DNA from 2 places in the Salinibacterium sp. 10G20-15 genome. Region 1 is predicted to be linked to the other one. Evidence: riboswitches for the same ligand, from Rfam matches in the RefSeq annotation. Region 1 holds a riboswitch; the other holds the start of a gene.
The links. A riboswitch is a leader RNA that binds a small molecule or an ion and turns the genes downstream of it on or off. The one in region 1 is predicted to bind glycine.
Positions count from the first base shown of each region.

Region 1 (5,954 bases):
TCCAGCGATCGACGTGAAAAGATGAGCGATCGAACACAGATACCAGTAGAACACTGATGTCCCGCTTTTGGGGGACACAGTGATGGCGCGTGCGGAGTCGAACTGGATCAACTCCGCACGCGCCATTTTCCACTAGCCTGCTTGCGGGCTCAAGGGCACGAATTAGTGCGCGAAAGCCTCAATCGGTGGGCAGGAGCAGACCAAGTTGCGGTCACCATACGCGTTGTCCACGCGACGAACCGGAGGCCAATACTTGCCCGAAACGAGCGTCGACAACGGGTACACCGCTTGCTCGCGAGAGTAGGCGTGCTCCCACTCGCCCGCGATCACCGAATGCGCCGTGTGCGGAGCATTGATGAGCGGGTTGTCGTCGGCGGGCCACGTTCCGGCGGCCACGGCATCCGCCTCTTTCTTGATGGCAATCATCGCGTCGATGAAGCGATCAAGCTCGGCGAGGTCTTCGCTCTCGGTGGGCTCGACCATCAGCGTTCCCGCTACGGGGAACGACATGGTCGGTGCGTGGAAGCCGTAGTCAATAAGGCGCTTAGCGACATCGTTGTTGTCAATGCCCGTCGCTTCCTTGAGCGGACGCAGATCGAGAATGCACTCGTGAGCGACCAGCCCGTTGTCTCCCGCATAAAGCACCGGGAAATGCTCGCGCAGTCGAACCGCGATGTAGTTGGCCGAGAGCACAGCGGCACCGGTTGCCGCCTTGAGGCCGGCCGAGCCCATCATGCGCACATAGGCCCACGTGATGGGCAGAATGCTCGGGCTGCCGTACGGTGCAGCACTGACCGCTCCCCCGGCGTGAACATACGGGCCTGCAGCACCGGTCTGCATGTCGAATGCGGGATGGTGCTGGCTCTGGGCCATGGGATGCCCGGGCAAGAACTTAGCCAAGTGCGCTTTCGCCACAACCGGACCAACACCGGGGCCGCCACCACCGTGAGGGATGCAGAAGGTCTTGTGCAGGTTGAGGTGGCTGACGTCGCCGCCGAAGTCACCGAACCGCGCGTAGCCAAGCAGGGCGTTGAGGTTGGCACCGTCGACGTAAACCTGACCGCCCGCATCGTGCACGGCCTGCGTGATCTCGCGCACTTCGTGCTCGTAGACACCGTGGGTCGAGGGATAGGTGATCATCAGGGCAGCGATTTCGTTCGCGTGCTCGGCGATTTTAGCGCGCAAGTCATCGAGGTCAACGTTGCCGAGATCATCACAGGCGACCACAACAACGCGCATTCCGGCGAGCATGGCGCTGGCGGCATTCGTGCCGTGCGCGCTCGACGGGATGAGGCAGATAGTACGTTCCGGATTGCCATTGGCGCGGTGGTAGCTGCGAATTGCGAGCAGCCCGGCAAGTTCGCCCTGGCTGCCGGCATTCGGCTGCAATGACGCGGTGTCGTATCCGGTGACCTCAGTAAGCCACGATTCGAGGTGCGAGATCATGACGAGGTACCCCGCGACGTCTTCGGCAGGAGCGAAGGGGTGGATGCCCGCAAATTCCGGCCAGCTCACCGCTTCCATCTCGGTCGCTGCGTTCAACTTCATCGTGCACGAGCCCAGCGGGATCATGCCGCGGTCGAGCGCATAGTCCTTGTCGGCGAGGTACTTGAGGTACCGCATCATGCTCGTCTCCGAGCGGTGCGTGTTGAAGACCGGGTGCGTGAGGTACTCACTCGTGCGGTTCAGCGCCTCGGGGATTGTGGTGTCGTCGGGCGAGTAGCTGAAGAAGCCGCCCTCAAGCCCAAAGGCCTCGGCGAGATCGTTCTCTTGCGCGGCGAGCATTCCACCATAGGGCTGCGTCGATACTTCGTCGAAGCTCAAACGCACGGTGTCGGCATCCACTACATGGAGCAGGATGTCGCTCTCAAGGGCCTTAGCGGCAATCGCCTGAGCCTGCCCCTTTTTCGTCACTGTCAGGGTGTCGAAGAAGGTCTCGTTCTCGACTGTGTAGCCGGCAGCGGTCAAGCGCGCGGCGAACTGAGCGGTGTCGTGGTGGATGCGCTGGGCTATTCGCTTGAGCCCCTGCGGTCCGTGATACACGGCGTACATGGATGCCATGACAGCCAACAGCACCTGAGCGGTACAGATGTTGGAGGTCGCCTTCTCGCGGCGGATGTGCTGCTCGCGTGCCTGCAACGACAGACGATAGGCGGGGTCGCCAGCGGCATCCTGAGACACCCCAACGAGACGACCAGGCAACTGGCGTTCGAGACCCTTGCGCACCGACATGTAGCCGGCGTGCGGTCCGCCGAAGCCCATCGGAACGCCGAAGCGCTGCGTGGTGCCCACGGCAACGTCTGCGCCGAGCTCGCCCGGAGACGTGAGAATCGTGAGGGCGAGCAGGTCGGCTGCAACAACGGCGAGTCCGCCCTGTGCCTTCACCGCAGCAATAACCTCGCTGGAATCCCACACGCGACCGGTTGCACCCGGATACTGGATGAGCGCGCCGAAGCACTCCGGCAACTCAGGGTTCGCCCCCATCGTGGCCAGGTCGAGCTCGACAAGCTCGATCCTAAGAGCCTCCGCGCGGTTCGCCAGCAGAGCCTTGGTCTGCGGAAGAGTGTCGGCATCCACGATGAAGACGGGCGACTCGACGCGAGCTGCGCGGCGAGCAAGGAGCATGCCCTCAACGGCCGCGGTGCCCTCATCGAGCATCGACGCGTTCGTAGTGGTCATACCCGCAAGGTCGGCCACCATCGTCTGGAAGTTAATGAGCGCCTCAAGACGACCCTGCGAGATCTCCGGCTGGTACGGCGTGTACGCCGTGTACCAGCTCGGGTTCTCGAGCACGTTGCGCTTGATGACCGCGGGGGTGATGGTGTCGTAGTAACCGAGACCGATCATGCTGCGACGAACCTTGTTCGCGCCGGCGAGAGCGCGCAGTTCGGCGAGCGCTTCACGCTCTGAAGCGGGAGCCGGAATCGTGGAATTCTCGACGGGAGTCTGGTGGATAGCCGGCGGAACCGCGGCATCCACGAGCGCTTCGAGGCTGTCGTAGCCGACCGCAGCGAGCATGCTGGCCTGGGCGGCGTCATCCGTACCGATGTGACGGTCGGCGAACGTGCCGCTGATGAAAGGGTTGGGCATTATTCGCCTGTCAGTGCGGTGTACTCGTCGAGGCTGAGCATCGACGGGAGTTCGGAGAATTCGATCTTCACGAGCCAGCCTTCACCGAAGGGGTCGCTGTTGACGAGTTCGGGGCTGTCGGCAACGGCGTCGTTGGACTCGACGACGGTTCCGGCAACGGGAGCGAAGAGTTCGCCCACGGACTTGGTCGACTCGATCTCGCCGACAATCTTGCCCTCGGTGACGGTGTCGCCCACCTTGGGAAGGTCAACGAAGACGATGTCGCCGAGCTTGCCTGCGGCGAAATCGGTGATTCCCACAGTCGCGACGTTTCCGTCGACCAGCACCCACTCGTGCTCGGCGGTGTACTGCAGTTCGCTCTTCTCAGCCATGATCAGGCCTCTCTCTTGTAAAAGGGTAGGGAAACAACGGATGCAGCAATGCGACTGCCCCGCACATCAATGTGAAGCTCGGTGCCGACCTCGCTCACGTCGGGGTCGACGTAAGCCATAGCGATCGGGTGGCCCAGGGTCGGCGAAAGCGCGCCCGAGGTAATGACGCCGACTTCTTTGTCACCGTGGAAGAGCAGGTAGTCGGCGCGACCGGCGCGACGGCCTTCAGCCGCAAGACCGACGAGCACGCGGGCACCGGCATCCGGGCCTTCTTCGATTGCAGTGCGGCCCACGAAGTCGCCCTCTTTGCTGAGCGCGACGACGCGGCCAAGACCGGCCTGCACGGGGAAAGTTGTGAGGCTGAGCTCGTGACCGTACAGGGGCATGCCCGCCTCAAGGCGGAGAGTGTCTCGGCAGGCGAGACCGGCGGGGACGAGACCGAGCGGGGAGCCGGCAACCGTGAGCGCTGCCCAGAGGGCGGCGGCGGCATCCACGTGAATGTACAGTTCGAAACCGTCTTCGCCGGTGTAGCCGGTGCGACCGATGATGAGGTCAGTGCCGTTGAAGGTTGCCGCGGTTTCGCGGTAGTACTTGAGTTCGTCGAGCGGCGTTGCGAAGTCGCTGAGCCCGACAGTCGCTTCGAGGATGGCGCGGGCAACGGGGCCCTGAACGGCGATGAGCGCGTAGTCGTCACTCTCATCGGTGACGGCAACGTCGAAACCTTCGGCGCGTTCGGCGAGCGCCGTCGCTGCGGCGAAACGGTTACCGGCATTAGCCACAACCAAAAAGTGATCGTCGGCGAGACGGTAGGTGACGAGGTCATCAATAATGCCGCCGGCCTCGTTGAGTAGCAGGCTGTACTTGGCCTGCGCGAGGGCGATGCCCGAGAGCTTTCCGGCCAGAGCGAAGTCGAGGTACGCGCCGGCGTCAGCGCCGCGAACGTGAATCTCGGCCATGTGCGAGATGTCGAAGATTCCCGCAGCGGTGCGCACGGCATGGTGCTCGGCGAGGTCGGAGCTGTACCGTACCGGCATCATCCACCCGGCAAAGTCGGTGAAGGCGGCACCGAGTTGTTCGTGGATGCTGTGCAGCGGCGAGTACTTCACCGGGGCACGCGAAGAGTCAGCGGGTGACGCTGACGAGGGTGATTCATCGGACACGGAGTTCTCCTGGCGCGTGGGCTAGTGAATAGAACTCCCCCTCTGTGATGAGCCTGAGAGCTTCACACACCAAAGAATCTAGTGAGCTTTCACCGTCGGCGGAACCTCAGGGTGATGCGAGGTTCTCTTTCCAGAGTGGCCAGTGCGGTGCGGTACGTGAACCTGAGAGATTGGCGGGGAGGCTTGCTCCTTCGGTGCCGGTCTCGCGCTTGCCAACTTCTGTTGACGAACACGGGGTGCCCGGCTCTCCCGCATCGTGTTGCGGCCCGATGTTCAGTTGTTAGCTCAGCATAGCAATGCGGGGCCGATGCGCGCGTTACAAGAGTGCCGAGCTCAGCAGCAAGCTCGTCTCGCTATTCACTACGCCTTCGACATTGCGCATGCGGGCGAGCACGCGGTCGAAGTTGCTGAGACTGTCAGTACGGATGTCGGCCACGAGATCCCAGGCACCGTTGGTGGTGTGGAGCTCGTGGATTTCGGGCAGTCCGCGCAGTTTGCTGATCACGGCATCCGTGGATCGACCTTCAACCTCGATGAACGCAATAGCACGGATGAAGGACGGGTCGCGGTCTTCCCGAATTCGTACAGAGAACCCGAGCACTGTGCCATTGCTCACGAGGCGATCGATGCGGCTTGTGACGGTCGCGCGCGTGACGTTGAGGCGGCGCGACAGACTCGCCACAGACTCGCGTGCATCGGCACGAAGGGCGGCAAGGAGACGGCGATCGAGGTCATCGAGATCAGACATATGCAAAGTGTACATTTTTGCAGAGCATTATGCGCATTTATTAGCCGAAAATCGCGTTGACTGCGAGTTGTAGCTACATAGTGCGCATTCGTAACGTGGGACTAGTAATACCGCAACGAAAGGAGTGACATGGTTCACTACGTAGACGTCCCAAACATGCGCCGCTGGATCGCCGATACCGGCATCGAGCCAATCATTATGGGCATCGTCAGCTACCTCGAACAGGACTACGCCAAGTGGCCGCAGTTCGATAAAAGCCCCCGCGTCGCAGCTCACTCCCCCGAGGGCGTTATCGAACTTATGCCCACGAGCGACGGTGAGACCTACGCCTTTAAGTACGTCAACGGTCACCCCTCCAACCCCGCTCTCGGCTTCCAAACTGTCACCGCACTAGGCATGCTCGCTCGTGTCGACAACGGCTACCCCACTTTCCTCTCGGAGATGACCCTGCTCACCGCCCTGCGCACCGCAGCGACCTCAGTGATGGCCGCCCGAGCGCTCGCCCGACCAGATTCGAGCGTGCTTGCGCTCATCGGCACCGGTACACAGTCTGAGTTCCAGGCCCTCGGCTTTCGCGCCGGACTC
Region 1 covers NZ_CP195118.1:431,144-437,097, forward strand. Annotated here, with positions in the region: gene gcvP (aminomethyl-transferring glycine dehydrogenase) at 163-3,090, opposite strand; gene gcvH (glycine cleavage system protein GcvH) at 3,090-3,461, opposite strand; gene gcvT (glycine cleavage system aminomethyltransferase GcvT) at 3,464-4,621, opposite strand; glycine riboswitch at 4,657-4,760, opposite strand; glycine riboswitch at 4,762-4,883, opposite strand; gene ACR3YK_RS02035 (Lrp/AsnC family transcriptional regulator) at 4,938-5,369, opposite strand; gene ACR3YK_RS02040 (ornithine cyclodeaminase) at 5,499-5,954, shown strand, end outside.

Region 2 (5,954 bases), 190 kb from region 1:
AGCCCGCAGCCGCCATCGAGGAGGCTGAGCCGACCTCTCCCTGGCATCCGACCTCTGCGCCCGAGATGGAGGCCATGCGCTTGTAAAGTACGCCCACAGCGGCGCTGGCTAGCAAGAAGCGTACGGTAACGTCATCCTTCATCGCTTGATCGGCGTCTTTCATGCCGGGAGCGTAATGCGTCGCGAAAAACAGCACGGCGGGGATGATGCCAGCAGCGCCATTGGTGGGGGCGGTGACCACGCGGCCACCAGAGGCGTTCTCTTCGTTGACCGCGAGGGCGACGAGGTTGACCCACTCTTGCCAGAAAGCCGGGTCGCGGTTGGGGTCTTCGGTGCGCAGTCGCGCATGCCAATCAGGAGCGCGGCGGCGCACATTGAGTGTGCCCGGCAAGTTGCCGGTGCGCTCGAGGCTGTTGTTCTTGCACTCGTCCATGACGTCGCGGATGTGAAGCAGGCCGGCGCGAACCTCCGCCTCAGAGCGGCGGGCAAGCTCGTTGCGCAACATCACGCCACTGAACGAGAGGCCCTCGGAACGGCAGTGCGCGAGCAGCTGCGCCGCCGTGCGGAACGGCAAAGGATCGGCAACGTGATCGAGACCGTTGCTGCCATCGCGGTTGTCTCCCTCGCGATAGATGAAACCACCGCCGATGGAAAAGTAAGTTGCTTCGAGAACGGGCTCGCCGGCTTCCGAGAATGCCGCAAAGCGCATACCATTCGGGTGACCGTCGAGAACGGTCAGCGGGTGCAGGGCAATCTCGGTCTCGCGGAACGGCACGTCGCGGCTGCCGGCCAGACTGAGAGTTCCGGTCTCTTCGATCCTCGCCAGAATCTCTTCCATCTCGGCAGGAAGAACCTGGTCGGGAAGTTTGCCCTCTAAACCGATCAGCACAGCGCTCATCGTGCCGTGGCCTGCACCGGTGGCGGCGAGGGAACCGTAGAGGCGCACCGTCACGGTGGCGACAGAGTCGAGCATCCCGTGCTCGGCAAGATCAACGGCGAAGGACGCCGCAGCGCGCATGGGGCCCACGGTGTGCGAACTCGAAGGGCCGATGCCGACCGTAAAGAGGTCAAAGCTGCTGAGCGGCACTTCTTCGAGAGAAGGAGTGGGTACTTCGGTGGTGGGGGTCAGATTGCGAATGGCCACGGTGACTCCATTTCTTCACCGCACAGCGTCGTACGGGCGTCGTTGAGTCCTCTCCGCTCTGTATTGGGCCTGAGAGTTTCCGCACGCTTGTGGCGTCGCGTTGCCCCGTCGGCGAGTCGGACAGGGCCGACTACTTTTCAGAGTTGCCTATCCACTGCGGTACTGGGGCCTGAGAGATTCCCGGAGAGGGTTTGCTCCTACGGCGCCAACCATCGATCGGAAGGACTCTCCCGCGGCGGAATGACGGCTGTTCACTTGTGCCCTCAGCATACACTCGGGGCCGATGTGGCGGCCGGAAATGTGCACGGAAACAGGTGCTCAGTCGAGCACGGGCGGTCGGCGGAAAACCGTGCCCGCGCGTGCCCGCTGCGATCGCTAGTCTTCGGGGTCGCTCGGGTCGAGGGGAGCGTGGTGATCGGCATCCGTGACACCGCGACGCCAGTAGCCGTCGGCGGTTACTTGCTGCTTAGGGAGCCCGAGCTCGCGACGGAGGTAACGGCGCAGCGGCACCAACGTTGTCGCTTCGCCGGCGAGGAAGACGAAGGTAGATTCGCCAATCTCACCGAGGGCACGCAGCGCAGCTTCCAGCTGTCCGAGGCCATCGCGACGGTAGAACCACTGGGCGTCCATACGGGCGTTGAGCTCCTCGCTGAAGTAACTCTCGACGCTCTCGTCGGCCACGTCGAACAGCGCGGTGATGCGCACCGAGGTGGGCAACATTTCGATCCAGCGCGATGCAGCCGGAAGCGCGGTTTCGTCGGCGATCAGGATGACGTGCGTTGCGCCCTGCGGGAGAAGCTTCGAGCCGCGCGGGCCAGCAATGACGATCTCGTCGCCAACTTTTGCTTGTCCGGCCCAGGCGGAGGCGGGACCTTCGTCACCGTGGACGACGAAATCGATGTCGAGTTCGTGGTGCCCGTCGTGGCTGCGGAAGCCGAGCGGGGTGTAGTCACGGGAGAAGACCTTACCCTCGCCGACGCGCTTGAGACCGTCTTCAGTCATGGTGGGTGCCGTCAAAACACCGGTGGCGGGGTCGGGGAAGAAGGCCTTGACGTGATCGGTGGGGCCGCTGCTGATGAACCCCTCGAGCTCGTCTCCGCTGAGCGTGATGCGAGCGATCGACGGGGCGGGGTAGTTCACGGCGCTCACCGAAAGACGGCGTGCGGCGAGAGGGTGCTTGACGGATTCGCGTTCAAAAGTCATAGATTGTGGGCGCGAGGCGCCGGCTCATTTCGCTAAGAAGTTAGGGTTACCTAACTACTGTAGCTCGCCAGGCTGGTGAGGGCTAGGGAGAGTTGCTTCGAATTACCTTTGAAGCGTCCACGCGCTGAGGTTCTTAGCCCTGAGGCTACGAGCCGTTGCGGCGTTCTAGCTCTGGGCGGCCAGCGTCGTGCTGATCGAGATTTCGCCCTCGAGCGAGCGGTGCACGGGGCACTTATCGGCGATGACGAGGAGCGAATCGCGTTGCTCGTCGGTGAGATCACCGTCGAAGGTGAGTTCGCGCGTAAAGTGCTCGACCATTCCCTCGGTCGACGTGCAGTGGTCGCAGTCGGCGGCTTTGATCCGTTCGCGCGTGAGCCGTACGCTGACGCCCTTGAGCGGCATCTTTTTGCGATCGGCGTACATGCGGATCGTGATCGAGGTGCAGCTGCCGAGGCCCGCCAGAATGAAGTCGTACGGGGCCGGGCCGTGGTTTTCGCTGAGTGGTGCGGGTTCGTCGGCAACAATCTCGTGACCGGAAGCAAACACGCGCTGTTCGTAGCGCGCGGGGCCGCTCTCGGTGACGATGACGGCACTCCCGTCGACTGTCACGGTGGCGCTCGGGTTGACTGCAGGCGCTGACGCGGTTGTAGGCGTCGTTGCGGTAGAAGCCGCCGTCGAGTTCGCTGGCCCGGGCTGAGGCGTCACCGCGGTATCGGCGCGATCGAAAGCGTAGCGGGCGGCCCACGCGGCAATCATGCTCGCAGCAAAGGCGGCGTCATCCCGGTCGCTCAGGAGGTGGTCGGCGCCATCCAAGGCGACGAAGGACTTCGGATGCCGTGCCGCATCAAAAATTTCCCGAGCGTTGTCGATGCCCACCGTTTGGTCAATGGGGGAATGCAGCACGAGCAACGCGGCATCCAAATCCCGTAGGCGTTCGCTTTGCGGCTGAGAGGCGATGTCGTCGAGCAGTTGCTTGCGGATGCGGAACGGGCGGCCGCCCAATTGAACCGTTGCTTCTCCCTCGGCCACAATCTCGGCGCTCGCGTGGGAGAAGAGGTTGCTGATGTGAGCGGGGTCGCTCGGGCTGCCGAGAGTTGCCACCGCGCGGGCTGAGGGCACGCGGTGAGCGGCGGCCAACACAGCAGCGCCTCCGAGAGAGTGGCCGATGAGGATGGTCGGCGCCCGATAGTTGCCTCGCAGATACTCGGTGGCTGCTACGACGTCGTCAATGTTGGAACTGAAGTTGGTGTTGGAGAAGTCTCCGTCGGATCCGCCCAGTCCAGTGAAGTCGAAACGTAGTACGGCGATGCCGTAGTCGCCGAGCGCGCGAGAGATGCGAGACGCAGCGAAAGAGTCCTTGGAGCAGGTGAAACAGTGCGCAAAGAGCGCGTACGCCGAGGGTGCTCCCTCGGGAAGATCGAGACGGGCGGCAAGCATTGTGCCGTTGGAGCCGGGAAATTCAATCTTCATCGTTCTCTACCGCCTTGTTCTTTACTGCTCCCAGCGTCTCGTAGGGAGTTACAGAGTGCAACGTCGCCGGGGGCGCGGTTTCTTCCCTTAACCACACAACGGCCGGCGAAGAGCATGTCTTCGCCGGCCGTTGGAGTGTGGCTAGTTACAGTCCGGAGCCTGCGAGCGATCCGGTGATCTGGTCGCCGGAGGGGTCATAAATGAGGCACAGGATCTCGCGGTCGCCCTCAGACCAGCTGCCCTCGGTGGGGTAGTACCAGGAGAAGTCGTACACGGAGTCGTCGTACTCGACACCCATGAAGGTGCTGAACTCGGCGTAGCAGTCGTTAGTGGCCTGCTCTTCGATGACGCTGTCGCCGGGGAAGTCGCCATCGGCGAGGTACGAAGCGGCGTACACTTCAGCGTCGTGCGGCTCAGCGCAGTCGATGGTCTTCGTGCTGGAGACCTCTCCACCGTCTTGGTTGCCGACTTCGCAGTCACCAATAACGAGGCTGAAAATGTCTTGCGTGGTGCCCGGGCCGGAGTCAACGGCGTCACTGATTCCGTTGGTGACCTGATCGAGGATGCTGCATCCGCTCAGGGCCACGGCGGCAGCCGCTACTGTGGCAACGGCAATCGTGCGGCGCCAGATTGTCTCTGTCGACATAGAAGTAAGTCTCTTTCGTGTGAATGTGTCGCGCTTCGTACTAGATAAGACTACTTAACACAGGCTTTTCACAGGTAACGCAACAGGGTGAACTTCTAGTGAGACCGCAGAAAGTTCAACGAATCGTTATGAAGAATGCCATTTGTGGCGAGCGCACTGCCGTGCCAGGGGCCTTCTTCGCCGTCGACCGAGGTGAAACGTCCGCCGGCCTCCTGCACGATAGGGATGAGCGCCGCCATGTCGTAGGGCTGTAAATCGAACTCCCCGACGACATCGAGCGCGCCCTCAGCGAGCAACATATACGCCCACATATCGCCGATGGCACGCGAACGCCACGTCGCGCGCGTGAGCGCAATAGCGGCATCCAAGCGACCTGCGCCATCCCACCCCGACAGGCTGTTGTAGCTGATGGATGCGGCATCCAGCGCAGCAACCTTACTGACGAAAATCTGCTCGGCCTCGCCATCGCGGGCCTGCGCGAACGCGCCGTGACCAGTTGCGGCCCACCAGCGCTTGCCGAGAGCCGGCGAGCTCACGACACCCACTTGCGGAACGCCGTCGATCACGAGCGAAATCAGGGTGCCCCAGATCGGTACTCCGCGCAAAAAGTTAGAGGTGCCGTCGATCGGGTCGATGATCCACTGACGGTTCGAGTCACCGGCCTCGCCGTACTCTTCACCGAGAATCGAATCGCCCGGGCGTGCAGCAGCAATGCCGGCACGGATGCTGCGCTCGACAGCCTTGTCGGCATCCGTTACCGGAGTGCGGTCAGGCTTCGTCGTGACCTCAAGATCGAGCGCGGTGAAGCGGTCGAGGGAGATGAGGTCGGCATCGCCTGCGAGAGCGAGGGCCAGAGAAAGATCGTCGGCGAGAGTGTATTCGGTCACAGTTACACGCTAGCGGAACCGAGCGTCGTGATGAGCCGCTGGAACGAGTCAAGACGTAGCCGGCCGACCTCGCCCAGAACGCCGGAAGCGACAGCCTCGGAGATGGCGCAGTCGGGAGCATCCGGCAAGTGCGTGCAGCCGCGGGGGCAGTCTTCAGCGAGTTCGGCGAGATCAGTGAATGACGAAAGAATCTTGCTCGGGTCGATGTGCCCGAGCCCAAACGAACGTACACCCGGGGTATCAACGACCCAGCCAGAACCGACGCGGTACGACATCGTTGACGATGAGGTGTGGCGCCCACGACCGGTAACCGAGTTGACGCGCCCCACCGCACGATTGGCATCCGGTACCAGGGCATTGACGAGCGTGGACTTGCCCACGCCCGAGTGCCCAACGGCTACCGTCGTGTGGCCTTCGAGAGCAGCGCGCAACTCGTCGAGGGGAACCTCATCAGAGCGGCTCGCGATGACCTTCAAGTCGAGACCGGCGAAGTTCTCCAAGAACGGTGCCGGATCCTGTAAGTCAGTTTTAGTGATGCAGAGAATCGGATCGATTCCCGCGTCGTACGCAGCAACAAGATAGCGATCGACGAGTCGCGGTCGCG
Region 2 covers NZ_CP195118.1:242,535-248,488, reverse strand. Annotated here, with positions in the region: gene ACR3YK_RS01165 (L-serine ammonia-lyase) at 1-1,144, opposite strand, end outside; glycine riboswitch at 1,292-1,387, opposite strand; gene ACR3YK_RS01160 (siderophore-interacting protein) at 1,520-2,347, opposite strand; gene ACR3YK_RS01155 (bifunctional alpha/beta hydrolase/OsmC family protein) at 2,513-3,817, opposite strand; gene ACR3YK_RS01150 (septum formation family protein) at 3,963-4,463, opposite strand; gene ACR3YK_RS01145 (inositol monophosphatase family protein) at 4,559-5,350, opposite strand; gene rsgA (ribosome small subunit-dependent GTPase A) at 5,353-5,954, opposite strand, start outside.
Region 2: another riboswitch for glycine. It lies ahead of ACR3YK_RS01165 (L-serine ammonia-lyase); the one in region 1 lies ahead of gcvT (glycine cleavage system aminomethyltransferase GcvT).